DNA from 4 places in the Peribacillus suis genome. Region 1 is predicted to be linked to each of the others. Evidence: riboswitches for the same ligand, from Rfam matches in the RefSeq annotation. Region 1 holds a riboswitch; each other region holds the start of a gene.
The links. A riboswitch is a leader RNA that binds a small molecule or an ion and turns the genes downstream of it on or off. The one in region 1 is predicted to bind S-adenosylmethionine.
Positions count from the first base shown of each region.

Region 2: linked by a shared signal. The riboswitch ahead of AC503W_RS04710 (methionine biosynthesis PLP-dependent protein) and the one ahead of mtnK (S-methyl-5-thioribose kinase) in region 1 are both predicted to bind S-adenosylmethionine.
Region 3: linked by a shared signal. The riboswitch ahead of AC503W_RS04760 (methionine ABC transporter ATP-binding protein) and the one ahead of mtnK (S-methyl-5-thioribose kinase) in region 1 are both predicted to bind S-adenosylmethionine.
Region 4: linked by a shared signal. The riboswitch ahead of AC503W_RS09315 (Na+/H+ antiporter NhaC family protein) and the one ahead of mtnK (S-methyl-5-thioribose kinase) in region 1 are both predicted to bind S-adenosylmethionine.

Region 1 covers NZ_CM182019.1:2,334,242-2,342,255, forward strand. The annotation lists gene AC503W_RS11310 (pyridoxal phosphate-dependent aminotransferase) at 1-975, opposite strand, end outside; gene AC503W_RS11315 (carbon-nitrogen family hydrolase) at 1,076-1,858, shown strand; SAM riboswitch class I at 1,932-2,084, shown strand; gene mtnK (S-methyl-5-thioribose kinase) at 2,156-3,361, shown strand; gene mtnA (S-methyl-5-thioribose-1-phosphate isomerase) at 3,374-4,420, shown strand; gene AC503W_RS11330 (lmo1851 family serine protease) at 4,946-6,403, opposite strand; gene deoD (purine-nucleoside phosphorylase) at 6,673-7,377, opposite strand; gene AC503W_RS11340 (YozD family protein) at 7,599-7,769, opposite strand; gene yodN (germination protein YodN) at 7,940-8,014, opposite strand, start outside.
Region 2 covers NZ_CM182019.1:953,857-961,870, reverse strand. The annotation lists gene AC503W_RS04725 (MFS transporter) at 1-1,010, opposite strand, end outside; gene AC503W_RS04720 (hypothetical protein) at 1,237-1,479, opposite strand; gene fumC (class II fumarate hydratase) at 1,587-2,969, opposite strand; SAM riboswitch class I at 3,289-3,403, shown strand; gene AC503W_RS04710 (methionine biosynthesis PLP-dependent protein) at 3,488-4,600, shown strand; gene metC (cystathionine beta-lyase) at 4,597-5,778, shown strand; gene AC503W_RS04700 (ABC transporter ATP-binding protein) at 5,938-7,956, opposite strand; gene AC503W_RS04695 (ABC transporter ATP-binding protein) at 7,953-8,014, opposite strand, start outside.
Region 3 covers NZ_CM182019.1:963,234-968,995, forward strand. The annotation lists gene AC503W_RS04740 (ABC transporter ATP-binding protein) at 1-684, opposite strand, end outside; gene AC503W_RS04745 (PucR family transcriptional regulator) at 784-1,683, opposite strand; gene AC503W_RS04750 (MetQ/NlpA family ABC transporter substrate-binding protein) at 1,815-2,636, opposite strand; gene AC503W_RS04755 (methionine ABC transporter permease) at 2,686-3,354, opposite strand; gene AC503W_RS04760 (methionine ABC transporter ATP-binding protein) at 3,341-4,357, opposite strand; SAM riboswitch class I at 4,427-4,536, opposite strand; gene AC503W_RS04765 (MBL fold metallo-hydrolase) at 4,863-5,684, shown strand.
Region 4 covers NZ_CM182019.1:1,895,282-1,903,295, forward strand. The annotation lists gene AC503W_RS09300 (ABC transporter ATP-binding protein) at 1-602, shown strand, start outside; gene AC503W_RS09305 (ABC transporter ATP-binding protein) at 595-1,302, shown strand; gene AC503W_RS09310 (ABC transporter substrate-binding protein) at 1,330-2,523, shown strand; SAM riboswitch class I at 2,680-2,784, shown strand; gene AC503W_RS09315 (Na+/H+ antiporter NhaC family protein) at 2,984-4,276, shown strand; gene AC503W_RS09320 (alanine/glycine:cation symporter family protein) at 4,571-6,007, shown strand; gene sigH (RNA polymerase sporulation sigma factor SigH) at 6,350-7,003, shown strand; gene AC503W_RS09330 (hypothetical protein) at 7,102-7,605, shown strand.

The DNA.
Region 1 (8,014 bases):
GAAGGAAGCATCTGGAGCCTGGACATCCCATCCAATGGATCGTAACCCTTCGATAAATACATTTCGTCGTCCTTCGTACATGTTCACGAGTTCCTTCACACACTCTTGTGAATCCAGTAAAGCGCATGCCGTGGCTTCTTGTATTGCGGGAAAAAGGCTGACGTAAAGATGATCCTGCAATAATTCAAGCGATTCGATGACACTCTGGTTGCCAACCGCAAAGCCAACCCTCCACCCCGCCATGTTATATGTTTTAGAAAGGGTGTAAATTTCTATCCCCACTTCTTTTGATCCTTCTGCTTGAAGGAAGCTTACCGGTTTTTTCCCATCGAACCCAATTGCACCATATGCGAAATCATGGACCACACATATTGAGTGTTCTTTTGCCATGGAAACCGTTTCTTCGAAGAATTCTGCTGACGCCGATGCTCCTGTGGGATTATTGGGATAATTCAAGAACATCATCTTCGCTTTGTCAAAAACCTCTTTATCTATTTCCTTATAATCGGGAAGAAAATCATTTTCTTCGGTCAAGGGCATAATTTCCGTTTTAGCTTGGGCTAACGCTACACCTGACAGGTAATCTGGATAGCCCGGATCAGGCACTAAAATTGTATCGCCTGGATTCAACAAGCATTGCGGTAATTCGACTAGACCAGCCTTTCCACCGAAAAGAATCGCCACTTCCGTTTTAGGATCTAGCTTGACGCCATATTCACGTTCATAAAAGAGGGCCGCAGCTTCTTTTAAATAGGGAAGCCCCCTAAAAGGAGAATATTTATGATTCATGGAATTTCCTGCTGCTGTCTGCAGGCTCTTCACGATATGTTCAGGAGTCGGTTGGTCTGGATTTCCCTGCCCAAGATTAATGACATCCTTGCCTTCTGATGTTATGTTATTAACTTTTTCGACTAAAGAAGCAAAAAACTGCTTTGGAAGCTCTTGAAGAAGTCTGGATTTTTCGAATTGCACCATCTTTGCACCTTCTCTGAAATTTCTTGAAATTATAGTCACAAATGATATATGTTTATCTTAATCTTGTAAAGTACTTTTTTACATATGGAGGTTTTAAATGATGAAATGGAAAATCGCCTGTTTACAAATAGACATTGCCTTTGGACAGCCAGATATAAATTTCCAGGTGGCAAAACAATGGATTGAAAAAGCTGTACAGTCTAAACCGGACATCGTCATGCTGCCGGAACTATGGACAACCGGCTATGACTTAACGAGATTACATGAAATTGCAGACGAAGAAGCAGAACAAACCATTACCTTTCTAAAAGCCCTTGCAAAAAAACACCACATTAACATAATCGGTGGCTCGATTGCAAAGAAAACTAAGGAAGGCATCTATAACACAATGCTCATCATCGATAAAGAAGGCAAACTGGTTAAAGAATATGATAAACTCCATCTGTTTCAATTGATGGATGAACACCATTACTTACAACCTGGCAAAAAAGATGGCTTATTCTCCCTCGATGAAAAGATTTGCGCCGGATTCATTTGCTATGATATCCGTTTTCCGGAATGGCAACGGGCCCATACGGTACGAGGTGCGGAGGTTATCTTCGTGACCGCCGAGTGGCCAAAGCCTAGGCTCCACCATTGGAGGGCACTGTTAATCAGCCGGGCAATCGAAAATCAAGCCTTCGTTGTGGCTGTGAATCGTTCCGGTTCTGACCAAAATAATCATTTTGCCGGACATTCCATCATCATCGACCCGTGGGGAGAAATCATTTGTGAGGCTGGTGAAGAAAAAGAACTTCTACTCGGCACCCTTGACTTAGAAAAAGTAGGAGAAGCAAGAAATAAAATACCCGTTTTCGAAGATCGGCGGCCCGAGTTTTATTAATTTACCATTGACAAACTATTTGAAATATTGATATCATTCATTCGAGATTAATTTTCTGAAAATAAATACAATACTCTTATCAAGAGCAGGCTGAGGGATAAAGGCCCTATGAAGCCCAGCAACCGACTGTAATACCATTGTGAAATGGGGCGGGAATTCCGCCGGATTATATCCACAGAGCACGGTGCCAAATCCACCAGAAAGAATTCTTTCTGGGAGATAAGAGGTTCGAAGTGAAGCTTCTGCCTCTTTCTATGGGAAAGGGGCTTTTTCATATTTTTTAATGTACTTGGAGGGATAACAATGACTCAACCATCAAATTTCAAGCTATTGACAAACGAAACGGCAATTGACCTAACGAAGAAACTTGGGTTACTGCATTCAGATGACTCATTACTATGTAATGAAATCGGTGACGGAAATTTAAATTATGTTTTTCACGTTACAAATCCCGTAACAAATAAAGGAGTCATCATCAAACAAGCAGTTCCTTACGCAAAGGTTCTTGGTGAAAGCTGGCCATTGACTTTAAAAAGATCGGCTATCGAAGCGAATGCATTAATTCAATTCAGAAGCTATTGTCCCGAACTTGTCCCACAAGTCTATTATTCTGATGAACAGCTTGCAATCACCGTCATGGAAGATTTATCACACTTGAAAATCGCCCGGACCGGATTAATTGAAGGAGATCATTTCCCTCTATTATCCAAACACATTGGTGAATTTGTTGCAAAGACCGCTTTTTATACGTCTGATTTTCATTTGGAACCGGCAGCGAAAAAAGAGGTTGCCCGGAACTTCACGAATCCAGAACTCTGCAAGATTACTGAGGTTTTCATTTTCACGGATCCTTTTTTGGAGGAACATCCAGGCGAGTTTGAGCTTGAGTTGCTGGAGGCTGCCAAGTCTATATGGAAAGATGCTGATTTAATACTGGAAGTGGCTAAGTTAAAACAAAGCTTCGAATCCGAGCAGGAGGCCCTTCTTCATGGCGATTTACATACGGGAAGTATATTTGCAAGTGATACAGAAACAAAGGTAATTGACCCTGAATTCGCTTTTTATGGTCCTGTTGGATTTGACCTTGGACAATACATGGCGAATCTCCTATTCCAGGCAGTAACACGCGAGGCCACTGGGAAGGAAGAAATCTTTACTCATCTTCAGGAATTTTGGAATACATTTGAAGAAACATATACGAACCTGTGGAATTCTGAAAATAAAAGTCCTTACAGTAAGATCGAAGGTTATCTTCCATATGTACTCAACAAGTTTAAAGGTGATGCATATGGCTTTGCAGGATGTGAACTAATTCGAAGAACCATTGGCCTATCTCATGTTGCTGATTTAAATGGCATTGAGAATAAAGAAACTAGAATTACAGCTAAAACGGCTACCTTGAAAATCGGGGCCCATATAATCAAAAATCGGAAAGAACTGAATATTCCAGCAGTGATAGAAGCCGTAAAGCAATATACATTGCCTTCCTATTCAGCCCTATAAGGAGATATACATATGACAACTACAACGCCACTACCCTATTCCGTCCAATGGAATGATACCCATATTACCTTATTGAATCAACAGGCCTTGCCATCAAAAATAGAATTCATTGAACTTTTTACGGTTAAAGATGTATATGACAGCATCTTGACCTTGAAGGTCCGTGGTGCCCCCGCTATCGGGCTAACTGCAGCATTTGGCGTTGCTCTTGGTGCAATCCAGGAAAATACCACGGATTTATGGCAATTTAAACACAATGTCACGAAACATGTTACTACACTCGCTTCTTCAAGACCAACAGCGGTCAACCTTTTTTGGGCACTGAAAAGAATGGAGAATACTCTACAAGCAGCCAATAGCATCGCTTCAGCCAAAAGCGCTCTTGTTGCTGAAGCAAAAAAGCTATTTTCAGAGGATGTGGAGATGTGCCGAAAAATTGGTGAATACGGATTGTCTTTATTCAACGAGGGTGATTCTATTTTAACCCATTGTAATGCTGGGGGGATAGCCACTGCACGGTACGGAACAGCCCTCGCACCTTTCCACCTGGCCCAGGAAAGAACCTTTCCTATAAAGGTCTATGCCTGTGAAACGAGACCTGTCTTGCAAGGGGCACGACTCACCGCATGGGAACTTATGCAAGCTGGAGTGGACGTTACATTAATCTCGGATAATATGGCAGCCCACACCATTCATCATAAAAAAATCGAAGCCATTATAGTCGGAGCAGACCGTATTGCGGCAAACGGTGATACAGCCAATAAAATTGGTACATTGGGTTTGGCGATATTAGCTAAGCATTACGATATTCCTTTCTATGTAGCAGCACCATCAAGTACATTCGATTTATCTCTCGAGTCGGGTATCTCCATCCCAATCGAAGAAAGGAATGGGGATGAAATCACTTCTATACAAGGAGTCAGGATAGCACCAGAAAACGTGAAGACATTCAATCCTGCTTTTGACGTTACGCCCCATTCTCTTATTACAAGCATCATTACCGAAAATGGCATCATTTCACCTGATTACAGGAGTAATATCCCGCTTTTTGTAAAATGAAATTATTTATAAAGGATTAATCAAGGGGCTGTCCCAAAAGGTGTAATTACACACCGAAATTGAATAAATAGTAAAAGGCAGAAACGTTGATTTAACAACATTTCTGCCTCTTTGTTTTTGCGAAATTCACTGGAATAAGGACTTATTAGACAGCCCCTTCATTCTTTTCACGATTAACCTTGGAAACCCATTCAGTTGCTCCTGTTATATTTATTCTGACGAGGTTCTTTTTGATAGATATAATCGCAGAATTTAGTCAGAGTGGCATCTAGCCTTCTTTGATTTTTCTGCCGCTTTTCGGTAGTAATCATTCTTAGCCTTGTATGAAAGTTCATGTTCCTCAAGCAGGGTTTACCGCTCGTTTTCTTCAAATTCTACTTCATCATGGATACCCTTCCATTCCCCACCCATTGGTACTTCTTCCATGGTCACCTTATGGATTACACACACACCTAAGTCAAGCATACGAAAAACGGCCCATCAGCAATAAATGCTTGCTGATGGGCCGCTTGTTTTTATAAAAGATTATTTGATTTTCTTTTTCAATACTTCCACCGCTTTTTTCACTTGAGTATCATTTTTAAGGATTTTATCCCTAATGACTTCCATCAATTTAACGGTTGTATCGTCTTTAATGACACCTGTTTCTTTGATCTTATGATCCTTTTGGAATTCCTTGACCGCTACCTTTGTTTCTTCATCGAAATACTTATCCACTTTTCCTGGATTATACCCGGCTTCTTTCAGCATTTTCTCCGCTGCTTCTACTTCACTCGAGGAATCCGATACTTTCAATCCTTTATCAGGAGAGATATATGGAAGATTGGCATACTCGGGAAGCTTGACTTTTATATCCGGTTCAATCCCTTTTTTATGGATCCAATTGCCTTTCGGAGTCAGCCATTTTTGTGCTGTATACTTAAAGTTGGAACCATCATCAAAGTCTGCGGCTTTTTGCACGGTCCCTTTCCCGAATGATTTTACCCCTACAAGCTGAATACCCGCAGATTCACTAACAGCGGCGGCAACGATTTCAGATGCACTTGCACTTCCATCATCAATTAATACGACCACTGGTAGCTTCAACTCACCATTATTCTGGGATTTATAGACTTCTCTTTTTCCTTTTCGATCCTCGACCTGAAGGATGACTTCCCCATTCGGGATAAATAAGTTTGCCATCGCGATCGCTTGGTCAAGCAATCCACCCGGATTTCCACGTAAGTCCAATATTAGGCCTTTCATCTTTTCTTTATCCATGTCTTCAAGTGCCGTATTCAGCTCTTCCACCGTATGCTCAGAAAAACTTGTAACCTGCACTTTGGCAATCCCATCATCAAGCATCTCTGAATAAACCGTTTCAATCGGAATGGTATCACGCTTAATGGACAAAGTAATCGGTTCCTTTTCACCCGCCCTTGAAATGGCAAGTTCCACTTTTGTTCCCTTTTTCCCCCTGATTTTCAAGACAGCTTCCGAAGAACTTAAGCCATCAAGGCTTTTGCCATTGACACTTAGTATAATATCATTAGGCCGGACTCCGGCTTTTTCAGCTGGTGATCCTTTAATAGGGGAAACCACCATGATCTGTCCATCCTTCTCTTGGATTTCAGCACCTATTCCTTCAAAGGAAGAAGAGATGCTCTCATGGAAACTGGAGGCTTCTTTCTTATCCATATAAGAGGAATAAGGATCATCCAACGATTCTATCATTCCATTTATAGCTCCATCCACGAGCGTGTTCTCATCGATTTCTTCATAATAATTATCTTTAATCGTATCATATGTAGAATATAACTTTTCAAATTCAGGATGATTACTCGGTGCAAGTGACTCTACTTTTTCATCGCCAAAGGTCAACGCGATTGTAGTTATCCCTGCTGTCAAAAATATGAGTAAGAAAATCCCCATAATAAACGTAAACTTTTTTATTTTCACAATTTTGCCTTCATCTTTGGGCTGTTGTTGATTTTCTTCTTCCACTGAAGCCTCACCACTTTCATTCTTCATGACAATATTAACTAATACATCCTATTTTATCAGCTTTCTAGCAAATCGGAAAACTTTAGTTATCAAATTTTTTGAATGATATGTAAGTGCCTACCATCTTGCTCCAATCCAGCTTTCTTATAGAGACCAATTCTTTATCCACATTCTATTTACGTGCAAAAATACGGACTCCGTGGAATAGAAGAAACTAAATATCTTAGTTTCTTCTATTCCTGGCTACCCGTAAATGATAACGTTTATAGTCAGTCTTGAATCGCTGCCTCTAAAGAAACCTCAATCATCTCATTGAATGTTGTTTGGCGCTCTTCGGAGGTTGTTTCCTCACCTGTTAAAAGATGGTCGGAAATCGTTAAAACGGATAATGCTTTACGACCAAACTTAGCAGCAAGTGTATATAATGCAGCCGATTCCATTTCTATAGCAAGGATTTGGTACTTGGCCCACTTTTCCAATTCACTATTATCATTATAGAATTGATCTGCGGTAAATACGTTTCCGACTTTCAATTGCAACCCTTTGTCCACCCCTGCATCATAAGCTTTTTTCAATAAATCAAAATCAGCAGTAGGAGCAAAATCAACGCCACCGAATGTCATGCGGTTCATTTGTGAATCTGTAGAGGCACTCATAGCCAGGATTACATCTCTGACCTTCACATCTTTTTGAATGGCACCAGCTGTCCCAACCCGGATAAGTTTTTGGACATTATAGCTATTCATCAATTCATTTACATAAATCGAAATCGAAGGGACACCCATTCCTGTACCTTGAACGGAAATGCGTTTTCCTTTATAAGTTCCTGTATACCCAAACATATTACGAACTTCATTGTATAATTTAGCATCCTCTAAAAACGTCTCAGCAATATATTTTGCACGTAACGGATCCCCAGGAAGCAAAACCGTTTCCGCAATTTCATTTTCTTTAGCACCAATATGTACGCTCATTCTTAAAATTCCCTCCTTGAAGTGGTTGAAATGACATTCCCAATTACTATAACATACCAACCCCATATTAGGAAAATAGAACTTCTTTATCTACTGCAGGAAGTAGGATATAACACTCTTTAAGTGATCGGTGGAACGCAGCAAAACGGCGGAAACCCGCCGTCTTTTTGGTTGATTTTAAGGAGTAATGGCAAGAAAACTGCCCATTGATTGATGATACATCATTCATCGACTTCCTCATCAATAATGCATTTTTCAAGAAGGTATTCGAATGTGATGTCAGCAAGATCTTCAACTTCAGATTCTTTTGGAAGATAGCCCCGCTTTAATAATTCTTGGTAAAAGAATTCCGCTATCTCTTCAGTATCAATAAAAACCTCAATTTCTCGCAAATCATCGCCCCCTTAATTAAAGATGTATGAATGTATAGGTATAAATATGCCAGTAGGGCATTTTCTCTCAAAACTTACGCATATCCTACACTTTATTCGTTGATTAAATTTCTTAGAGATGAGTCTTCATCGGCTCGTGCTAAAGTGTATACATCCCTTTTCGAGACCTTTTATTTCGTATGCTCTTTTTTGTGACCTGGGTAAATTTCTTCCGCCGCCTTCTCAATTTTAGCAAGAGCTATTTT
Region 2 (8,014 bases), 1.4 Mb from region 1:
GGTGAATGGGTTTTACCGAACCTGGCGGGGGTCTCATGAATCATGCAAGGATAAATGGGGGCCAAGCCCAATCCGACTATAATAAAACCGACAAGCGACATCGTAACCGGCAAGGGCAGGATAAGGAGTACCGTCCCAATAAGTGCTGCAATCTGTCCCAATCGGATCATCAGCTGATGGTTGGTGACCTTCAAAAGTATAAATCCTGTTATAAGCCGTCCTAGCATAATACCCGTATAGAAAAAAGAGACTCCTTGAGCGGCCAAAGCAGCTGACATTCCCTTGCTATTCACAAGATAGCTGCTTCCCCACAGTCCTAACGTTGATTCAACGCCGCAATAGAAAAAGAACGTGAACAATGCATACTTGACTCCTTTGATTTTAAGCGGCCTTTCCTTGGATACCCGTTCTTCCAAGTAATCCGGATTCACTGTGCTACCTTCATCGATTGGCACCCTCCGAGAGACTAGCTTCCATAATGGAAGGGTTAACACGAGTAAAAGGGCTAGGGTGAACTGGATATAGGAAATGGTTACATAACCAGCTCTCCATGTGCCTTGATTAGCCATATAATAAGACATCATGATGGGTCCTATGCTTGCCCCCACTCCCCAAAAGCAATGAAGCCAGTTCATATGATGGGCTTTATAATGCAACGCCACGTAGTTATTCAGCGCAGCGTCGATAGCTCCTGCACCCAGCCCCAAAGGGATCGCACAGATAATAAGCCAATCCAGAGAGGGAGAATAGGCAATGCCAAATAAGGCCACCGCTGTCAGGGCCACACTTATACACGTGACCTTTCCCGTCCCCAGTCGTTTATTTAGCCAGCCGCTAGCCAGGCTTGAGAAAATGGTCCCTGCTGCAACAATCATATAAAGTAAGCCCGCAGTCTCCAGTGGCTGGTCATAATCAGACTGCATGACCGGCCAGGCAGCACCCAGTAAGGAATCTGGAAGACCCAGGCTTATGAAAGCCAAGTAAATCATAACCAATAAGAGCATTGCCAAGGATACCACCCTACTTTCCATTCTCGACGAATAACTCACTACCATAACATTATACGGCGAGACAAGCCCACTATCCCTCTATTTTTCCACTATGAATTTCCAAATCCAAGTTTAGGTAACCTCCTTTTCATGAAAAAATGATCCACATAAAAAAGAGACTTCTCATTTTTATGAAAAAGTCTCGATCATTAATTATTCTTAGATCTCACCCTATTATTCAAGAACTCTATTCCTGTACCAAAATCACTTCATCGTGTCCGCAGTTGGGGCACTTCATAATATGCGGGCATTGTCCCTTTTGAAGGGATTCGGGAAAACCGTCATTTTTTTTCAATGTATCAATATCCATATAAGCACTGTAATCATCGGCATAATCCATCAATTTCCCTTGATCTTCAAGGTCACTGCTGCATTTAGGGCATTCCAAATGCATTTTTCTAAGACCATTGCATAGTGGACATAAAGACATGACCATTCCTCCTGTTCGATTTATCTAGTTTAAGTATTCGTTTATTCCATCATTTTAACACATTAAAACATCCTCCCTACATGCGAGGAAGGATGCTTACCTGTTGATTATTTATTGACCATGTTAGCAGGGTCAACCCATGCTTTGAATTCATCTTCCGTTAGGAATTCAAGTTTCAACGCCGCTTCTTTCAAAGTGGAGTTGTCTTTGAATGCAGTTTTCGCAATTTTAGCCGCTTTTTCATACCCGATATGTGGGTTCAATGCCGTTACGAGCATAAGAGAACGATCAACATTTTCTTTGATCTTATCTTCATTCGCTGTAATTCCTACCGCACAGTTATCATTGAAGGAATGAATGCCATCAGTCAATAATTTAACGGTTTGCAGGAAGTTGTATATGATGACCGGTTTGAAAACGTTCAATTCAAAGTTCCCTTGGCTTGCTGCAAAACCGATTGTAGCATCATTTCCGACAACTTGTGTCGCAATCATTGTCATTGCTTCACATTGGGTCGGATTCACTTTACCTGGCATGATGGAGCTGCCTGGCTCATTTTCAGGAATGGCGATTTCACCGATTCCGCTTCTTGGGCCACTTGCCAGCCATCTAACATCATTGGCAATCTTCATTAAATCAGCAGCCAACGCTTTAAGAGCACCGTGTGCATAAACAATTTCGTTATGGCTTGTTAAAGCATGGAACTTATTATCCGATGTGACAAATGAATGTCCTGTATCCGCTGCGATTTGTTTAGCAGAAAGTGCCGGGAATTCTTTTTTCGTATTGATTCCAGTCCCTACAGCCGTACCGCCCAATGCAAGGTTCAATAATTTTTGGCTACTTTCTTCGATCATCGCCAAATCTTTATCAAGCATTGCTTTCCAACCGGAGATTTCTTGGCCAAGAGTTAGTGGTGTCGCATCTTGAAGATGGGTACGTCCAATTTTCACGACATCCCAGAATTCTTTTTCTTTGGCTTCGAATGTGTCACGAAGCACTTTAATGGCCGGTACCAATTTTTCGGCAACTTCCATATAAGCTGCGATATGCATGGCTGTCGGGAATGTATCGTTAGAGCTTTGCGCTTTGTTAACATCATCATTCGGGTGAAGCATCTCAGTTTCGCCTTTTCCCTCTAACCATTTATTCCCTTTGTTTGCGACCACTTCATTCACGTTCATATTACTTTGTGTGCCGCTACCTGTTTGCCAGACGACAAGTGGGAAATGTTCGTCAAGCGTCCCTTCAAGGATTTCACCACAAATTTTAACGATGGCATCCTTCTTCACTTCTGAAAGATCGCCAAGTTCAAAGTTCACTTTTGCTGCCGCTTGTTTTACGTAAGCAAATGCATGAACTAATTCAATCGGCATTTTTTCATAACCGATTTTGAAGTTATTACGGCTTCTTTCCGTTTGTGCACCCCAGTACTTATCAGCAGGAACTTTTACTTCCCCCATTGTATCTCGTTCGATTCTATATTCCATGTGTTCTCCTCCTATATTCGCACTATCCACTGAGAAACAATATGTATATGTAATGAATAATGACGTTTTATATGATCCCCTATATATTGTACAAACTTTATTATTGTAAAGCAAAAAAAACGGAACACAAATGACCTATTCCTTCAGAAAAGTCCGTTTAATCTGAATCCGGTTCTATTACTCTGTTGAATTCGTAATTTTATAATGATAAATCTGATACATGTTCCATAATAGCTAGTCCCAAATAACCGTCTATTAGGAATGTCCTTGACAGAATCCTATATTTATAGTAAATTCAAAAGAAATTGAATAATCAAAACTCTTATCGAGAGAGGTAGAGGGAATGGCCCTATGACACCTCAGCAACCTTCATTTGTTTCAAACCAATGAAAAGGTGCTAATTCCACAAGTTTGTGTAACTTGGAAGATAAGAAGAATGACTCTATCCTACTTATTCAAGTCTTCTTCTTAAAGAAGACTTTTTTTATTTTATTTAACTAAAAGGAGCAGTGAAAATTATGTACAAAACAGAAACCTATCTTGCTCAGCTTGGAAACCGCAGTGAAACGGCGACAGGAACGGTCAATCCGCCCGTTTACTTCTCGACGGCTTTCCGTCACGAAGGAATTGGTCAATCAACAGGATTCGACTATACACGAACAGGAAACCCTACACGCCAGCTATTGGAGCAATCGATCGCCAAACTAGAACATGGCGATCAAGGATATGCATGCAGTTCGGGAATGGCTGCCATTGCCACCATCCTTTCCTTATTCAAATCAGGGGATGCATGGATCAGTAGCGAAGATTTATATGGCGGTACATATCGTTTATTAGAGCATGGCTTTAAAAAATGGGGGCTACAATGCGAATATGTCAATACATGTTGCCTGGAGGAAATTGAAAAAGCAATCACCCCTCAAACAAAGGCCATCTTTATTGAAACTCCCACAAACCCTCTTATGCAGCAAACGGACATTCCAGCCGTCGCCGCTCTTGCCAAACAATACAATTTACTATTGATTGTTGACAATACTTTTTACACGCCGATCATCCAACAGCCCCTCTTACTTGGTGCTGACATCGTGATTCACAGTGCAACGAAATATCTAGGTGGCCATAATGACGTGTTGGCCGGCTTGATTGTGGCAAAAGGCGCCGAGTTATGTGAGTCCCTTGCTTTCCACCATAATGGTATGGGAGCGGTCTTGAGCCCATTTGATTCGTGGTTGTTGATGCGCGGGATGAAAACCTTGGCACTGAGAATGGAACGTCATGAAAAGAACGCCAAGGTTATCGTTGATTATTTGACGGAACATGAAAGTGTAACGGATGTTCTCTATCCAGGTCGTGGCGGCATGATTTCATTCCGGGTCAATGATGAAGCGGTGGTCAACCCATTTTTACAGTCCCTTTCATTGATTTCATTTGCCGAAAGCCTTGGTGGCGTCGAAAGCTTCATCACGTATCCGGCGACACAGACACATGCCGATATGCCTCTTGAAGTTAGAACGGCAAATGGAGTTTGCAATCGACTCCTTCGATTCTCTGTCGGCATCGAGGACAGCGGAGATTTAATCGAAGACCTGCAGCAGGCATTTGCTCAAGTTAAAAAGGAGGCAATACGATGACAAACCAAGAATTCAGTTTTGAAACCAAATTACTACACAACCAACATAAATTCGATCCAACAACAGGTGGGGTGAGTGTTCCGATTCAGCATGCTTCCACCTTCCATCAAACCGACATTGATCAATTTGGCAAATACGATTACAGCCGGAGCGGGAATCCGACGCGAGAAGCACTGGAAGATATCATTGCGGAACTGGAAGAAGGCACGCGCGGATTCGCTTTTTCATCCGGGATGGCTGCCATTTCAACGGCTTTCCTCCTGCTTTCTGCCGGTGACCATATCGTCATCTCTGAAGATGTATATGGAGGCACATTCCGAATGGTAACAACCGTGCTGACCCGTTTTAACATCGAACATACCTTCGTGGATATGACGGATCTTGAGAGTGTAAAAGCGGCCATCCAGCCAAATACGCGAGCAATCTATATTGAAACGCCTTCCAATCCCTTGCTTAAAGTAACCGATATTAAAGCGGTATGTGATATCGCCAAAAGCATTGGCGCATTAAGCTTTGTAGACAATACATTCCTGACGCCTGCCCTCCAAAAGCCGTTAAACCTCGGGGCCGATATTGTCCTGCACAGTGCAACGAAATTTTTGTCTGGACATAGTGATGTCGTAGCAGGCCTTGCCGTCGTAAAAGACCCGGACCTTGCCGATAGACTTGGTTCCCTCCAAAACTCTTTTGGAGCGGTGCTCGGTGTTCAGGATGCCTGGCTTGTGATGAGAGGTCTGAAAACCCTATCCGTCCGGATGGAGCACTCTCAAAAAGGTGCTGAAAGAATTGCGGAATATTTAAAACAGCAACCGTTAGTGAAAAACGTGTATTACCCTGGTCTTTCCGACCACCCACAACACGGCATCCAGGAAAATCAAGCCAGGGGAGCAGGAGCTGTTCTATCATTCGAATTGGAAAGCGAAGAAATTTTTCGCTCGTTTGTAAACCATGTCGAGTTACCCGTGTTTGCTGTAAGCCTCGGGGCCGTCGAATCGATTCTATCTTACCCGGCTAAAATGTCCCATGCGGCCATGCCTGCAGAAGAAAGGGAAAAACGCGGCATCACGAACAGCTTGCTTCGCTTGTCCGTCGGTTTGGAAAATCCTGATGATTTGATCAGGGACTTTGATTTAGCCCTTAAGAAAAGTGCAGAAAGACAGGCCGTTTCTACTAAATAATCGGATTGAGCACTGAGCTATTGGTTAAATAACGAGAATAAGAAGAATGAGTTTGTAAAATACCGAGAATTTGTTTACAAGGAAATGTAATCTATATGAGCAAATGAGAAAGAAGAGGAGCAAATGCCCCTCTTCTTTCTCATCCTACATATTATGAATCTATCCAGCCATCCCCTTATTAGGTCCAGCCTGCAGTTCATACATTTGATAGTATTTCCCCTTTTGTTCCATCAACCCTTCGTGTGTCCCCTGTTCCACTATCCGCCCTTTATCCAATACGAGAATCTGGTCGGCATTCTTGATCGTGGATAATCGATGCGCGATGATGAAAGTCGTTCTTCCTTTTTTCAACACTTCCATGCCTTCTTGGATGATGGCTTCTGTTTCCGTATCGATGCTCGCCGTTGCTTCGTCCAATATCAAAATCGCCGGATCGAAGGCCAGGGCGCGAGCAAAGGAAATCAGCTGTCGTTGTCCCGAGGACAATGTCCCACCTTTTTCAATCACCGGTTCATCAAGCCCTAATGGCAAATGCCGCAACACTTTATCTCCACCAACATCCTTTAACGCTTTTTCTATGGTGGCCCTTGTGATCCTTTCCTGGCCTAGACTGATATTGGAAGCAATCGTTCCCGTGAATAAGTAAGGATCCTGAAGGACGATCCCCATATGTTCCCTTAAGGTTTGATGGGGGATATCCAAAATATCCTTTCCATCAATCTTAATGGTCCCCTCATTGCTGTCATAAAAACGGAACAGTAAATTCATGATGGAACTTTTCCCTGAACCAGTATGGCCCACCAATGCGACCGTTTCTCCCTGACTAGCTGAAAAGGATATGTCCTTTAAGACATATTCATTTTCCTTATAGCCAAACGATACATGTTCGAATGCCACATTGCCTTTATATCTGGGAATGTTTCGATCGCTGACCTGAATGCCCGGCTCATCCAACAGACTGAAAGCCCTCTCCCCCGCAACCAATGCCTGTTCCAGGTTCGCGAACTGATTGACGATTCCATGTAACGGATGAAGCAGTCGGCTGATCAAGTCGACGATGGCATACATCATCCCGAGTGAAACGGCTGAGGTCGCTGTAAGCGACATCCCGCCAAAATACCATACAAATGCGATGAGTGCGATAACCTTGATGACTCCAATCAAGTTTCCCCCCGTCAAGGAATTCAAATGAAGCATCTTGTTTTGATAAAAGTAATGATCTTGGTTCAAGGTTTCAAATGACTGTTTCGTTTCCTTTTCACGTCCGAATGCTTGAATGATATTCATTCCTGAAATCGATTCATTGATCATCCCATTGATATCACTGACTCGTTCCCGAATGATATGATTATATTTCGAGGCAAATTTACGATATACCTTCGTCCAGATAATAATGATGGGAACAAGTAGGAGACCCATGAGACCCGCACGTGCATCCAAAATGTATAAGGCAATGAGTACACCGATGATGTTGATCGTACTCGAAAAGAAATTGGCCAGGACGGTTACATATAATTCGCGGATGGCCTCTGTATCATTTGTGACCCTGGCAACGACCTTACCAGCAGGCATATTGTCAAAATAGCGGATTGGCAAACGGGAAATGTGGGTGAAAATATCATTTCTCATCCGCTGGATAATCCGGTTGGCGGCTTTCTGTAAATAAAAGCTCTGTCCGTATTGAAAGACGGAGGAAATGAGGACTAGACCGAAATAAAAAGCGACGAGTCCCAATATCCTTGGAATTTCCGGTTGATAAAACCCCATCAATTCCTGGGTTGATAAGGGTTCAAATGCCGACCTCGTTTCTTTTCCGCCTTTTTCAATGACTAATGTATTTCCATCTAAACTGCGGCGCCCATCCACCGGGACCGCTTTATCGACGAAGACGAATTGGCTACCGACCTGTAGCACCCGGACCTCTTTCCCTTTCTCTTCCCCTTTTGAAAAATAGGCATCCCTTTTGTACCAGTGATTTTCGTATTCCACGGCATCTTGCCCTTTTTCCGTTTCATGCCAAGATGATTCGATTCCCATTATATGAGAATCGATGATTTTTTTAGCGACGAATGGACCGCTTAAATCGGCGGCAACGGAAAGGGCCAGCATGATCAGTGCTCCGATGATTATTTTTTTGTAAAAGGAAGCATATTGAACGAGTTTTTTTACAACCTTCATGCCCCGACCTCCGTTCCTTCATTAACTTGTTGCCGCTCATATTGCTCCTTATACCAGC
Region 3 (5,762 bases), 1.4 Mb from region 1:
ATTTACAGGCTTTTCATAGACATCTTTCGGTGCGCCCACTTGCTGGATGATGCCATCCTTCATGACTACAAGCCGTGTGGCCATGGTCATGGCTTCTGTTTGGTCATGGGTGACATAAATCGTTGTTGTATTGATCCGTTTGTGCAGTTTAGCGATTTCTGCGCGCATTTGTACCCGAAGTTTTGCATCAAGGTTGGAAAGGGGCTCATCCATCAAGAAGACTTTGGCATCCCGGACAATGGCCCTTCCAAGTGCCACACGCTGGCGCTGCCCGCCAGAAAGGGCTTTAGGCTTCCGTTGTAAGAAGTCTTCAAGTCCAAGGATCTTGGCAGCATCATGGACGCGTTGCTTGATTTCCTTCTTCGGCGTTTTCCTTAGCTTCAGTCCAAAAGCCATATTGTCATAGACGGTCATATGAGGATATAAAGCGTAGTTCTGGAAAACCATCGCAATGTCCCGATCTTTTGGAGGCACATCATTGACCCGCTTGCCATCTATAAAAAGATCCCCTTGGGAGATGTCCTCAAGGCCGGCAATCATCCTTAAAGTGGTCGACTTTCCACACCCCGAGGGTCCGACGAAAACAATGAATTCCTTATCGGCCACGCTAAGGTTGAAGTCTTTAACGGCTGTCACCTTATTATCATAAATCTTGAAGATATGATCCAATACTAACTCTGCCATGAACTATTCCTCCTCTTAAACTCCTAAATTCGTAATGATATTTATAGTCTACTCTATCAATGCTGAAATAAATATGGGCACACTGCACAAAAGGGATAATTATCCTTTTTGCTCATTTAAGAGAATGAGGAGGTAGGCAGCCAAAGCATGCGGGAAATTCCGTACATCCAGTCCTGTTTTTTCAGCGAATTTATCTATCCTGTATTGCAGGCTGTTCCGATGGATATAAAGTTGTTTAGCTGCCGATGAGGCGTTGGAATTACATTCGATATACGTTTTAACCGTTTTGATCAATTCATAATCCTGCCGCATCTTGCCAAGCAATTCATTGATGTACCATCTTTTATCCATGTCAGTACAGGCATTCATGAGTGCGTAGGGGATAATATTGGGTAATTCCGTCACCTTAACATCGGATAGATGGAGCAAAGAAAGTGTGAAACATTTTCTCTCTTGTATCAGATGGTGATGAAGATCCTCATCGACAGGGTGAAATCGACCGGCATAGACCCTGATCTTCACGTAAAAGTCACTCTCGAGTGTGGATGAGATGGCGAGAAAATCATGCGTCGATAAGGGTTCATCCATGTCTGATTCAATTAAGGTTCCCGCCGTTCCATTCTCCCAGACCAGGATGGAATCGGATGGTACGAATGAGAGAATCGCTTCCTCGAAATGATCGTGTGAAAAATCCCCATGGGCAAGGTTAAAGTAGGTGAACCGGACATTCTCCCAGTTCGTTAGGGGCTGGGAGGCACGCGGCCCAAATAAAAAATCATTCCAAGTAGTTTGGGTAGTGGAGGTGTTTGGACTTTGGAGTGATGGAGTGTCAAAGAGTAGCGTAAGCAAACGGATTTCCTCCGCCGATATGTCTGAGCGGGGAATGCCAATTGTATGGCCGAATGGATCTTCCAACCAGAAATATGCCGAGATGTCCTGTGCATCTTTTTTATCTGAAAGGGAGTTCGGGAATGTATGTTTAAGCTTATTAAGCATCATGTTCACCTTCTTTCCATTCCATTATATCCAAAAAGGGCAAAGCGGAAAAGAAAACAATGACTGCGTTCATAGGTATTGTTAATCAGTAAAGGCCTGCCCCAGACAGGAGCAGACCCATACTTGCTGTTTCCTTATTTCATCCAATCAGGTTTACCGAAGCCTTGGAACTTGTCATCAATCACCTTTTCAAATTCGGCACTTTCTACAACTGATTTGATATCTTTTGCAAATTGGGCGTCTTTATCCTTAGTGTTTACAGCCACGACATTGCGATACGTATCTGGCATGTTTTCTAAAGCAAGAGCATCTTGAAGGTCCATTTTGGCGGCAATCGCAAAATTACCAGGAACGGCCGATAGGTCAACACTGTCCGTTGCACGAGGTAATTGTGCCGATTCCAGTGGTTCGAATTGAATGTTCTTCGGATTCTTTGTTACATCTTTCTCAGATATTCTTAATGGGTCAACATCCGGATCCACTTCAATCAGGCCCTCATCCAATAAAACTTTAAGTGCACGGGAGAGGTTGACTGGGTCATTGGGAACGGCGATGGTCGCACCATCTTTAATATCGGCCAATGATTTGTATTCCGTGGAGTAAATGCCCATCGGTGCCGTTGGAACAATAATAAGGTCAGAGAGTTCTAAATCATGTTCCTTTGCGAAATTATCCATATACACTTTATGCTGAAAGAGGTTGGCATCGATCGAACCATTACCAAGTGATTTATTCGGCTGGATATAATCACTGAATTCGACGATGTCCACTTTGTAGCCAAGGTCTTCAAGTCCGGGTTGTATGGCCTCTATGACCATGTCGGCATAAGGTCCAGTCGTTGCCCCAATTTTTAATTCTTTTTTGTCCTCCGTTTTAGTTGTCGCATCGTCATTTCCGCAAGCTGACAACCCAAGGGCTAATGCACATATAGATAATAATGAAGTGATTTTTTTCATGAAAAATTCCTCCTTGTTTAATGTAGTGTCATTGTCAATATTCATGAATCTAACGTTTGTTTACATAGTGAGAGGCCTTATCGCCTATCATTTGGATGATTTGGACAAGACAGATCAGAACGACCACCGTTGTGATCATGATCGTGTTGTCATAACGGTAATAGCCGAAACGAATCGCGAGGTCACCGATTCCTCCTCCGCCGATTGTTCCTGCCATAGCCGAGAAGCCGATGAGTGATATCGTCGTTAATGTCACGCCTTGGATGATTCCAGGCCTTGCTTCAGGAAGAAGCACATCCTTGATGATCATCCATGGGGAAGCGCCCACTGCAATGGCGGCTTCGATCACTCCCTTATCTATTTCCCTCAATGCAGATTCTACGATCCTAGCGAAAAAAGGAATGGCGGAGACTGATAGGGAAACGGAAGCCGCTAGCGGTCCAATCGTTGACCCGGTAAGGAATTCGGTTAAAGGAAGCAAAGCGACTAAAAGAATGATAAACGGAATCGAGCGGACTAGATTAACCACGAAACCGAGGGATCGATTCAACGTGATATGTTCAAAGAACAAATTCCTGGTCGTCGTAAACAGCAATACTCCTAGAGGCAGTCCAATCAGGAGGGCAACCGCAAGGGAAATTCCGACCATATAAATCGTTTCCAGAAAGGCTTTATTAAGGTCAGGTAAAATATTGATGATGGAATCAAGCAGTGACATGCTTTAACACCTCCACAGATTGGGTCCGGCTTATTATGTATTCAAGGGCTACTTGCACTTCTTCAGGCTCACCAATCAATTCGATGATCAAGATTCCTAGAGGGACATCCTGGATATATTCAATTTTCCCATGCAGGATATTCCCTCTGACAGAATAGTTTTGTAGAGTATCCGAGAGAATCGATTCACCAGCGGTTTGCCCTTCAAATTGTATTTTGATAATCGTTCCTTTGTTTTCCCTTATAAGGTGGGGAGGAAGTTCAAAATCCAACACGCTGCTGATGAACTGCTTAGTCAGTTCTTGTTTGGGTTGGGAAAATATTTCATAAACAGGGCCATCTTCGATAATTCGTCCATCTTGCATGACGGAGACACGATGGCACAGTTCCTTGACCACTTCCATTTCATGGGTGATCAACACGATGGTGATGCCCAGTTCTTTATTGATCTTTTTCAACAACTGTAAGATCGACTTCGTAGTGGTTGGATCAAGGGCTGATGTCGCTTCATCACATAATAGGACGGTAGGGTCATTCGCTAAGGCCCGTGCAATGCCTACCCGCTGTTTTTGTCCGCCACTGAGTTGAGCCGGATAAACATCTTTTTTATCACGAAGGCCAACGATATCCAATAGTTCCAGCACGCGGTTAGTAATGACCTCCTTTGGTTGATGGGCGGCTTTCAAGGCGAAGGAGATATTGTCAAAAACCGTTTTGGAACTGACTAGGGAAAAATGCTGAAATATCATGCCGATTTTCTGGCGTTGTTTGCGAAGATCCTGGCTTGATAAGGTTGTTAAGTCGACGCCATCGATGATGATGCTACCATTGGTCGGACGCTCAAGAAGATTCAGACAGCGAATCAATGAACTCTTTCCCGCGCCGCTATACCCGACAATCCCATAAACCTCTCCCGTTTGAATGGTTAAAGATACATTATCCACTCCGATAACTCGGGTATTCTTCGAGATATATTCCTTTCGAACTGAACGAATTTCAATCATGATGCTATCCTCCTTATACATAAAAAAGCTACCTCTATCATTCAGAAAGAGGCAGCGAAATTATATCCCGTCTTATCTTTCAGAATGGTATTTCATTCTGCAGGAAGGGGCACCATTCCCGATGTGGGGCGGTTGCCGGACGTCATAGGGCCTGGTCCCTCAGTCACTCTTGATAAGTTAATTACTATTTTAGTATTTTATTATTTTTTTAATATAATCTATATTATTTGTTAAATACAGTAATGTCAATTATTTTTTGAATTTTATCAAGATTATGAATCGAACGATCTACTTGCCCAGATTATAGTGGCCATTTGCTAAGTTACACGGAACGTCCCGGATCTTACATGGCCTGTCTGCGTAAGAATATGGACTTTGATCACTCCCATCATTAGAAAAAATATTATACTTGTAAAAAGTATGGAGAGATAATACATTTATTGTAAGTAAATTAGAAAATAAAGGATGATGAGTTTTTCCAAAAAAATGATTGGGGTGGAAAGTCATGCTGGAAATGAAAACGATAAATGATGTGGTTTGCGTAAAAGGGACACCGGAAGGAAACAAATCAGGCATGAGCGTGAATGTGTTCTTAACCGATGGCATGTTAGTTGATACGGGGGCAAAAATCTTGTTGAAGGAACTTACTCCATTCTTTGAAACCGCTGATTACGATATGGTTGCGCTGACGCATTATCATGAGGACCATACGGGTGGGGCCGCATGGATACAGGAACATAGGAACGTTCCCATCTATATTCATCCGATGTCCCTCGATATTTGTGCAAAGGATGCAGAATATCCCGATTACCGTAGAGTTTTTTGGGGAGATAGGGATGCCTTCAAGGCAGAACCATTAGGAGGGGTCGTCCATTCACGCACTCAAACATGGGAGCCAATCTTTACGCCAGGGCATTCGAGGGACCATATGGTTTACCTGAACCATAGTAATGGCATGCTGTTTTCGGGTGACCTGTTTGTAACGCCGAAAACGAAGCTAGTTTTAAGGGAAGAATCTATCCCGGTCATCATGGAATCCATCAAGAAACTGCTTCAGTATGATTTTAAAGAGGTCTTTTGCTGCCATGCCGGATATGTCCCGAACGGAAAGGAAATGTTTGAAAGAAAGCTCAGTTACTTGGAAAATCTGCGCGGTGAAATTCTGCGTTTGCATGATCAAGGATTGGAAGTCCATGAAATTCAGCAAAACGTGTTGCCTAATCGGTATCCGCTTATCGAGATATCCGGTCATGAATGGGATTCGGAGCATATCATTACATCGATCCTGAAAGAGAGTAGGGTGTATTCAGAGGACAGGAAGAAATGATGAATAAGAGGAAAGAGGATAGATAGGGCCCAAGAACAAGGCAGGAGCCTCATTGTAATCCTAGTGAAAATTTGATAC
Region 4 (8,014 bases), 440 kb from region 1:
GTTCTGGAGCAGTCCTCTTCAAAGGGAAAGACATCACGAAGCTTCCTGCCAATGAAATAGCGGGACTTGGCATAGCAAGAACATTCCAAACGACTAGTCTTTTTGAACAATCCACCATCTTGGATAACGTGATTGTCGGACATAGGCTTCGCACTAAATCAAATTTGGTAGATGCTATCCTAAGGACGAAGAGGTTAAAACGGGAGGAAAAGACCTGTCGTGATAAAGCGATGGAAGTTTTGAGAATTGTCGGCTTAATGGATGCGGCAAATAAGATGGTCTCGAGTATTTCTCAAGAGGAAAAGAAGAGGACGGCGATTGCCCTTGCCCTTGCGACGGATCCGGAAATCATCTTTCTTGATGAACCGGCTGCCGGCATAAACCCTGATGAAACAGAAGGGCTTACAGAACTGATCAAGGAGTTAAATCAGTCAGGCTTCACGATTTGCTTGATCGAGCACAAGATGCATATGATCATGAACTTAGCTGACCATATCATGGTCCTGAATTACGGGGAAAAAATTGCTGAGGGCACTCCAAAAGAAATCAGGGGGAATGAGGCGGTTATTAAAGCCTATTTAGGAGGTAGTGCTAGTGCTTAAGTTAACTGATGTTACTGTATGTTATGGGAGCTTCACTGCGATTAAGCAAGTGAATATTGAAGTGGAAAAGGGAGAAATTGTCGTTCTATTGGGGGCGAACGGGGCAGGCAAAAGCACGACATTCCGTTCTATCAGCGGAATAAGCAAGCTGGCTCAGGGTGAAATTCATTTTGAGGAACTGGCTATCGGAGGTAGGGCTCCGGATAAGAATGTCCAAGCTGGAATCGTGCAATGTGCAGAAGGGCGGAAACTGTTTCCTCAGATGACTGTCCAGGAAAACTTGAAGATGGGAGCTTACGTACATCGAAAAAAAAAGATGGAAATCAAGTCCTCGTTGGAAAATGTCTATCATTTATTTCCTATTTTAAAAGAAAAACTCCATGATGAGGCCGGCAGCTTGAGTGGTGGACAACAACAGATGCTGGCCATTGGCAGGGCTTTGATGTCTAAACCGAAGCTTTTGATGCTAGATGAACCTTCTGTGGGCCTCGCTCCTTTGATTGTTGAACAGATGTTCCAAGTCATCGAAGAAATAAACCGGGAAGGAATAACCGTTCTACTAGCCGAACAGAATGCGAATGTGGCTCTTAGCATTGCAGATAAAGGATATGTTTTTGAAAATGGGGAAATTGTCGTTGAAGGGACCGCAAAAGAATTATTGTCTAACGATGAAGTACGGAAAGCCTATATCGGAGCATAAGAGTTTAAAAATGAATGGGGGATTTTTATGAAAAAGTTGAGTGTATTCTTTGTAATGATATTACTCGTCCTAACGGCACTAGTGGGGTGTAACAAGGGAGACAGCCCTGCATCAAGTGGGGGAGGAAAGGCCAGTAAAGGGAAGAATGTTATCAATATCGGTTTTAGCGGCCCTTTGAGTGGAGCAGCAGCCTTATATGGAAAACGAACGTTAAATGGTATGGAGATGGCTGTAAATGAAATCAACGATGCCGGTGGGTTCGAAGTGGAAGGGGAAAAATATACGCTCAATCTGGTTTCGTTGGATGATAAGTACTTACCGAATGAAACGGGTTCAAATGCTAAACGTTTAATCCAGGAATACAAAACTCCGATTATTTTCACTCCTCATAGCGGGGGGATACAGGCCCTACAGGTTTTTAACGAAAAAGAGAAATTCATCATCGGTGCCTATTCGAGTGAACCAGCTATCACGGAAAGCGGAAATTCATTAACAGTAAGGATCCCGCCAAATTATGAAGGGTATATTGAACCGTTTTCTACGTATGCAATGGAAAACTTCGGCAAAAAAATCGCGGCATTGCCACCATCTTCCCAGTACGGGAAAGACTGGGCGGAAAACCTACTACCACATTGGGAAAAGCAGGGTGGTAAAGTCGTGTATAATGCCTCAATTGATTTTTCTAAAGAAACGGATTTCTTCACGACTGTTACAAATGCTTTAAAAGAAAAGCCTGATGTCCTTTTCATCGGTGGGGCGTCGGAGCCTACGGCCAAGGTTGCAAAACAAGCAAGAGAACTAGGTTTTAAAGGCGGTTTCATTATCATGGACCAGGCGAAACTGGATCAAATGAAGCCAATTGCCGGTTCATACGAAACATTGGAAGGTTCGATTGGTGTGCTTCCGCTTATCGACTCCAATGAAGAAGCAGCACCGGCATTCATTGATAAATATAAAAAAATTTATAAGGAAGATGCCAGTTCTGAAGTGGGGTTGAATTACATTGCTATGTATGCCTTTGTGGAGGCAATGAAAGCGGCAGGAACAGTCGAGGATGTGAAAGCCATCCGTGAACATATGCAGGATGGGCTGACAAACACGGCACCTGAACAGAAAATTTACAATATACCTTCGATTGACGAAAATGGTGGATTCGCAGCAAAAGTCGTCGTCGGAGCGGTAGAAGATGGCAAAGTGGTACCCATCAGTGTAGAAGAGTAAAAGTGTCATGTGCTTTCACACTAGCTACCTTTAGGCCCCGAAAGCTAAAAAATAATGCATTCAACAAGTTTATAAAAATCTTTAATACTTTACCTTGCGAAAACTCTTAAAATGCTGTACTCTTATATTTGCTTTAAAAAAATGAATATTTCTTACTTCTTATCAAGAGAGACTGAGGGACTGGCCCGAAGATGTCTCGGCAGCAGACTTATTTAGAGTGCTGTGCCAAATCCAGCAGGCGATTGACCTGAAAGATAAGAGGAGTGTTTATAGATTAAAAGACCTCTTCTTGTAATAAAATGGAAGAGGTCTTTTTGTACTCATAGGATAGGAATCTGTTCTTGATGGTTTGTTACTATTTTATAATCATGCTTATATTAAAATGAAGGGATGCCGGAAAATTTAGAGAGTCCAAAAAGAGTATCCAATACCATGCAAAAATAATAAAGAGGTGTACATCATGAGTTTAGACAATAAAGGGAATCCATGGGCTTTAACGCCGTTTATCGTTTTTTTGATATTATTTATAGGTTCAGGTGTGATTACAAAAGATTTTTACACATTTCCAGTGATTGTTGCCATTGCCATTGCATCTGCTGTGGCACTGGCAATGAATCGAAAGGAATCATTCAATCACAAAGTAGAAATCTTTTGTAAAGGTGCCGGGGATTCAAATATTATGTTGATGGTTGTCATATTCCTATTGGCTGGGGCTTTTTCGGAAGTGGCAAATGGGATGGGAGCCGTAGCATCTACGGTGAATCTAGCACTTTCGATCGTTCCGCAAAATCTATTAATGGTGGGGTTATTTATTATCGCCTGCTTTATCTCATTATCTATGGGGACAAGTATGGGAACGATAGTGGCATTAGCACCAATTGGAGTAGGAATTAGTGAACAGACGGAGATTTCAGTTGCCCTTTCCATGGCTGCGGTCATTGGTGGCTCAATGTTCGGTGATAATCTTTCTTTCATTTCGGATACGACTATAGCAGCTGTACGTACACAGGGAACGAAAATGAAAGACAAATTCAAAGTGAACTTTTTTATTGTTTTACCTGCTGCGGTAATTACATGTGTTATCCTTGGTTTTCTGACGATGGGTGAACAAGCTACAATTTCTGGAGAAGCCTACAGTTGGGTCAAAATTCTACCTTACCTTTGTGTTCTAGTGGCAGCATTGGCGGGGATCAACGTATTCTTGGTTCTCTCTATCGGCATTGTCTTTGCTGGAATAATCGGTTTAGCGGATGGCAGTTATCATGCAATGGAGGTTATTCAAAAAGTAGGAGATGGAATGGCTGGGATGTATGAAATCTCCTTCTTAGCGATCTTGATTGCAGGCATGGTTTCGGTTATCAAACATAACGGCGGAATAGATTACCTACTGAACCTCGTGACGAAAAAAAGCAAATCAAAAAAAAGTGCTGAGTTCAGCATCGCGGGATTGGTTGCTTTAACGAATCTTTCAACGGCAAACAATACCATATCCATCATCATTGCTGGTCCACTTGCAAAAAATATTGCCGAAAAGTATGAAATTGATCCCAGGAAATCTGCCAGCTTACTAGATGTTTTCGCTTGTAGTATTCAAGGATTATTGCCATACGGGGCACAACTACTTTTAGCTGCCGGTGTTGCACACATCTCTCCTATCAGTATCCTACCCTATTCTTTCTATCCAGTCTTAATCGGGATTTCAGGAATCATAGCCATTTTAATAGGTTTTCCCGGGTTCTCGAAGAAGAAATAAAAATAGTATGGGTGGAAGAGTATCAATAAATCATGAATGTAAAATCATGAATGTTGGCCCTGGAGCATTGTCGCCAGGGCTTTTTTAGGGTAAGTGACTTCGAATGAAAAGTGTGGATGAAATCTTTAATTCTTTTATGTTCCAAAAAACTAATATCCTTCTTCAATAATATTAAAATAGTATAATTAAATACAATATACGGAGTCATCTTTATTCTTAAGTGTTTACTATTTTGCAAAAGCGGGAACTCTAAAGGTATTGTATTGAAATAATTAGAGGTGGGTTTGTTTAAAAATGGAGATAGTAGAAAAGTTTATTACTGAAACAAATGATTTATTATGGTCATCTATACTGATTATATTATTAATTGGAATGGGCATTTATTTTTCTTTTCGGACTAAATTCGTACAATTTAGAATGGTGAAAGAAATGATTAGGTTACTAGGGGAAGGTGCTACGGCAGATAAGAAAGGTGTATCATCGTTTCAGGCCTTTTGTATCAGCACGGCTTCCCGGGTAGGAACGGGGAATCTGGCAGGTGTGGCTATAGCCATCACAACGGGTGGTCCGGGAGCAGTTTTCTGGATGTGGTTAATCGCATTGATTGGATCTGCTTCTGCTTTCATTGAAAGCACACTTGCTCAAATTTACAAGGTCAAAGACGGAGAAGCATTCCGTGGTGGTCCAGCTTATTATATGGAAAAAGCATTAAATGCACGCTGGATGGGTATCACGTTTGCAGTTTTGATTTCATTGACGTTTGGACTTGCTTTCAATTCAGTTCAGGCCAATACGATTACAAGTGCGTTCCAAGCATCTTTTGGAGTTGAGAAATGGGTCACTGCACTTATTTTAGCAATCATTACGGCTGTAATCATTTTTGGTGGGATTAAGGTAGTAGCTAAAGTGTCCGAAGTCATTGTGCCTTTCATGGCAGGTGCTTATGTAATAATAGCATTAGTTGTCATCATTATGAATATAACCGAGTTACCTAGTGTTCTGGCTTTAATCTTTGATAGTGCATTTGATGGATTGAGGGAAATTGCTAGTGGTGCACTGGGTGCAGCCATGATGAACGGAATCAAGCGGGGATTGTTCTCTAATGAAGCTGGAATGGGGAGTGCTCCAAATGCTGGCGCTACGGCAGATGTCACCCATCCGGTAAAACAAGGTCTTATCCAGTCACTTGGCGTTTTTGTAGATACGCTTATCATATGTAGTTCTACGGCCTTTATCATCTTGTTTTCCGGCCTGTATTCGTCGAAGGAAACAGATGGAATTGTTCTAACGCAAAATGCCCTTAGTGAGAATTTGGGGTCTTGGGCTGGTATATTTTTAGCTATTATTGTACTTTTATTTGCATTTAGTTCAATTGTTGGAAACTACTATTATGGAGAATCCAATATCAGTTTTATTAATGAAAAAAAAGTTTGGATAAATATTTATCGTGCAGCAGTCGTTGGAATGGTCATATTCGGATCGATGGCCTCGCTCGAGTTTGTATGGAATCTAGCAGATTTGCTAATGGGATCAATGGCCATCATAAACCTGATAGCCATAGCCTTGCTAGGAAAAATAGCTTTCGCTGCCCTTGCTGATTATCAAAAGCAAAAGAAAGATGGTAAGAATCCCGTTTTCCATGTAAGTAACATTAAGGGATTGAAGAATGTTGAATGCTGGGGTGAACCAACCGATCACGTGGAAGAATCCAGTAAAAAGGTATTGAAATAGAATCTAGATTGATGAATAAAAAGGCTTCGATATTTTTTCGAGGTCTTTTTTTATACCTTTTGATAGCCCAATATAACCCCAGATCTTAATCCGGGTTATGTTCTTTCTAAATATTCTATTATACTGTGAATAAATACCTTAATAAAATGAAACAATTCATAAATCAATATTCCTATTTAATAGTTGGTAATATATAATATTGTTGGAAAATGTCGGTATTTAAGGGTATCTTTAATGATGTAGCTGAGATACTATAATATTATAAGGCTCTACCAATATTTTGAAGCTAAAACGCAACCTTGTAGTTATTTGGTGCTCAACTAAGTGAGTGGAGGAATAAAAATGAGTATGATCCTCGATAAGGAAAAAGTAGAAAACCCTACACAAATGGAAGATGCAATATTGATAGGCAAATTTCAAGATGGTGACGATGAGGCACTGAATCAATTAATTACGAAGTATAAAGGTCTTGTCAAAACTAAAGCAATGAAGTATTTTCTAACGGGTGGAGATAAGGAAGATGTTTTTCAAGAAGGCATGATTGGACTGTATAAGGCTATCCGGGATTATCGAGATTGCAAAAATTCGGCTTCCTTTAAGTCATTTGCTGAACTTTGCATTACTAGACAAATTATCACTGCCGTCAAAGCGGCCACTAGACAAAAGCATTCCCCATTGAATACCTATGTTTCACTGTTTAGACCTATTTACCAAGGGGAATCGGAGCAAGCTCTTATTGATGTCGTTCCTGAGCAAAAGCAGATGGATCCGGTTGCCATTTTAATAGGATTAGAAGAATTCAGTGAAATTGAACTGAAATTAACGGAACTCCTTAGTGACCTGGAAAGTACAGTCGTGGACTTGTATATGGGCGGGCAGACCTACTTGGAAATTTCACTAGAATTGAATGTTCAAGTAAAGACAATAGATAATGCACTCCAACGTGTAAAAAAGAAGTTGGATAAGTATCTGGAATCACGGTTGATGGTTGAATAGTGAATACAGTGAGCATCACTTTAAATTATAGATTTTCTTTATCATCATGATTACCGTCATTTAATTCATGGAGAATAATACTTGAAAGTGGAGTGTGTATGCGCAAGGTTAAGTCAGTAAAAATAGATGGCGAAAGTGTTTTTATGTTTAATAGTGCTATATATATATTCGAGACAGATTCAAGGTATACATTGGAATTGGATATAATAGTGAGTGAAATAGTATTAAAAAAATTCGGCAATAATGAAAATTTAATTATTGAAATAGAATTGGAAGATGGTAAAGAAATCAGTGCGATTATGCATCTGCGCGGTTTAGTGGGGGAAGGATTGCCCCAGCTTAACCTATATTGTGAGATATATGATCTAGAAGGCTATGAAGATTTTCAGATAGTACATGAGAATGAAACATCCTTCCCGAATGTTGAAGAGGGCATTACTCTGAAAGAAATAAGAAAAGTGGAAATGCCAAATGAAAGAATAAACCTTAAACTACTATTACCGATAGATCAGACGGAATGGTTAGCGAAGCAAGGAAAAAATCTAAATGGGGTATTGAAAGAAGCTATATATGACTACTGGAATAAAGAAAAGAAACGATAAGAACGAAAACTGGTTAAATGACCATTGAGATAATTGAAAATTAGGATAATATAAAATCCTATCGTTAAATATTTTTTTGTTGTCTTTTTTTATGAGTGAAAATCAGGATCATAAAAAAACATTGAGGGAAATGCATGCGCTTTTAAAGTGAAAACTCACCTTGTTTGTATGGTATGACCTTGTAACGGCATATCATTTTAATTAACTACTTATCTACTTAAAATGATAAAATTCGACAAAGTAGGGTACATGAATGATCGATATCTTCCATACTTCCTTAATGATAGTGAGGAAAGAGGAAGCCTATTTTGTTCTATTTATACAATGAAATTTTCAATATTGTTCAAATGCTTACACCGTTCACTTTGAACGGTGTTTTTTTGTTTTTTTAATGGGGAACAGCGTCAGC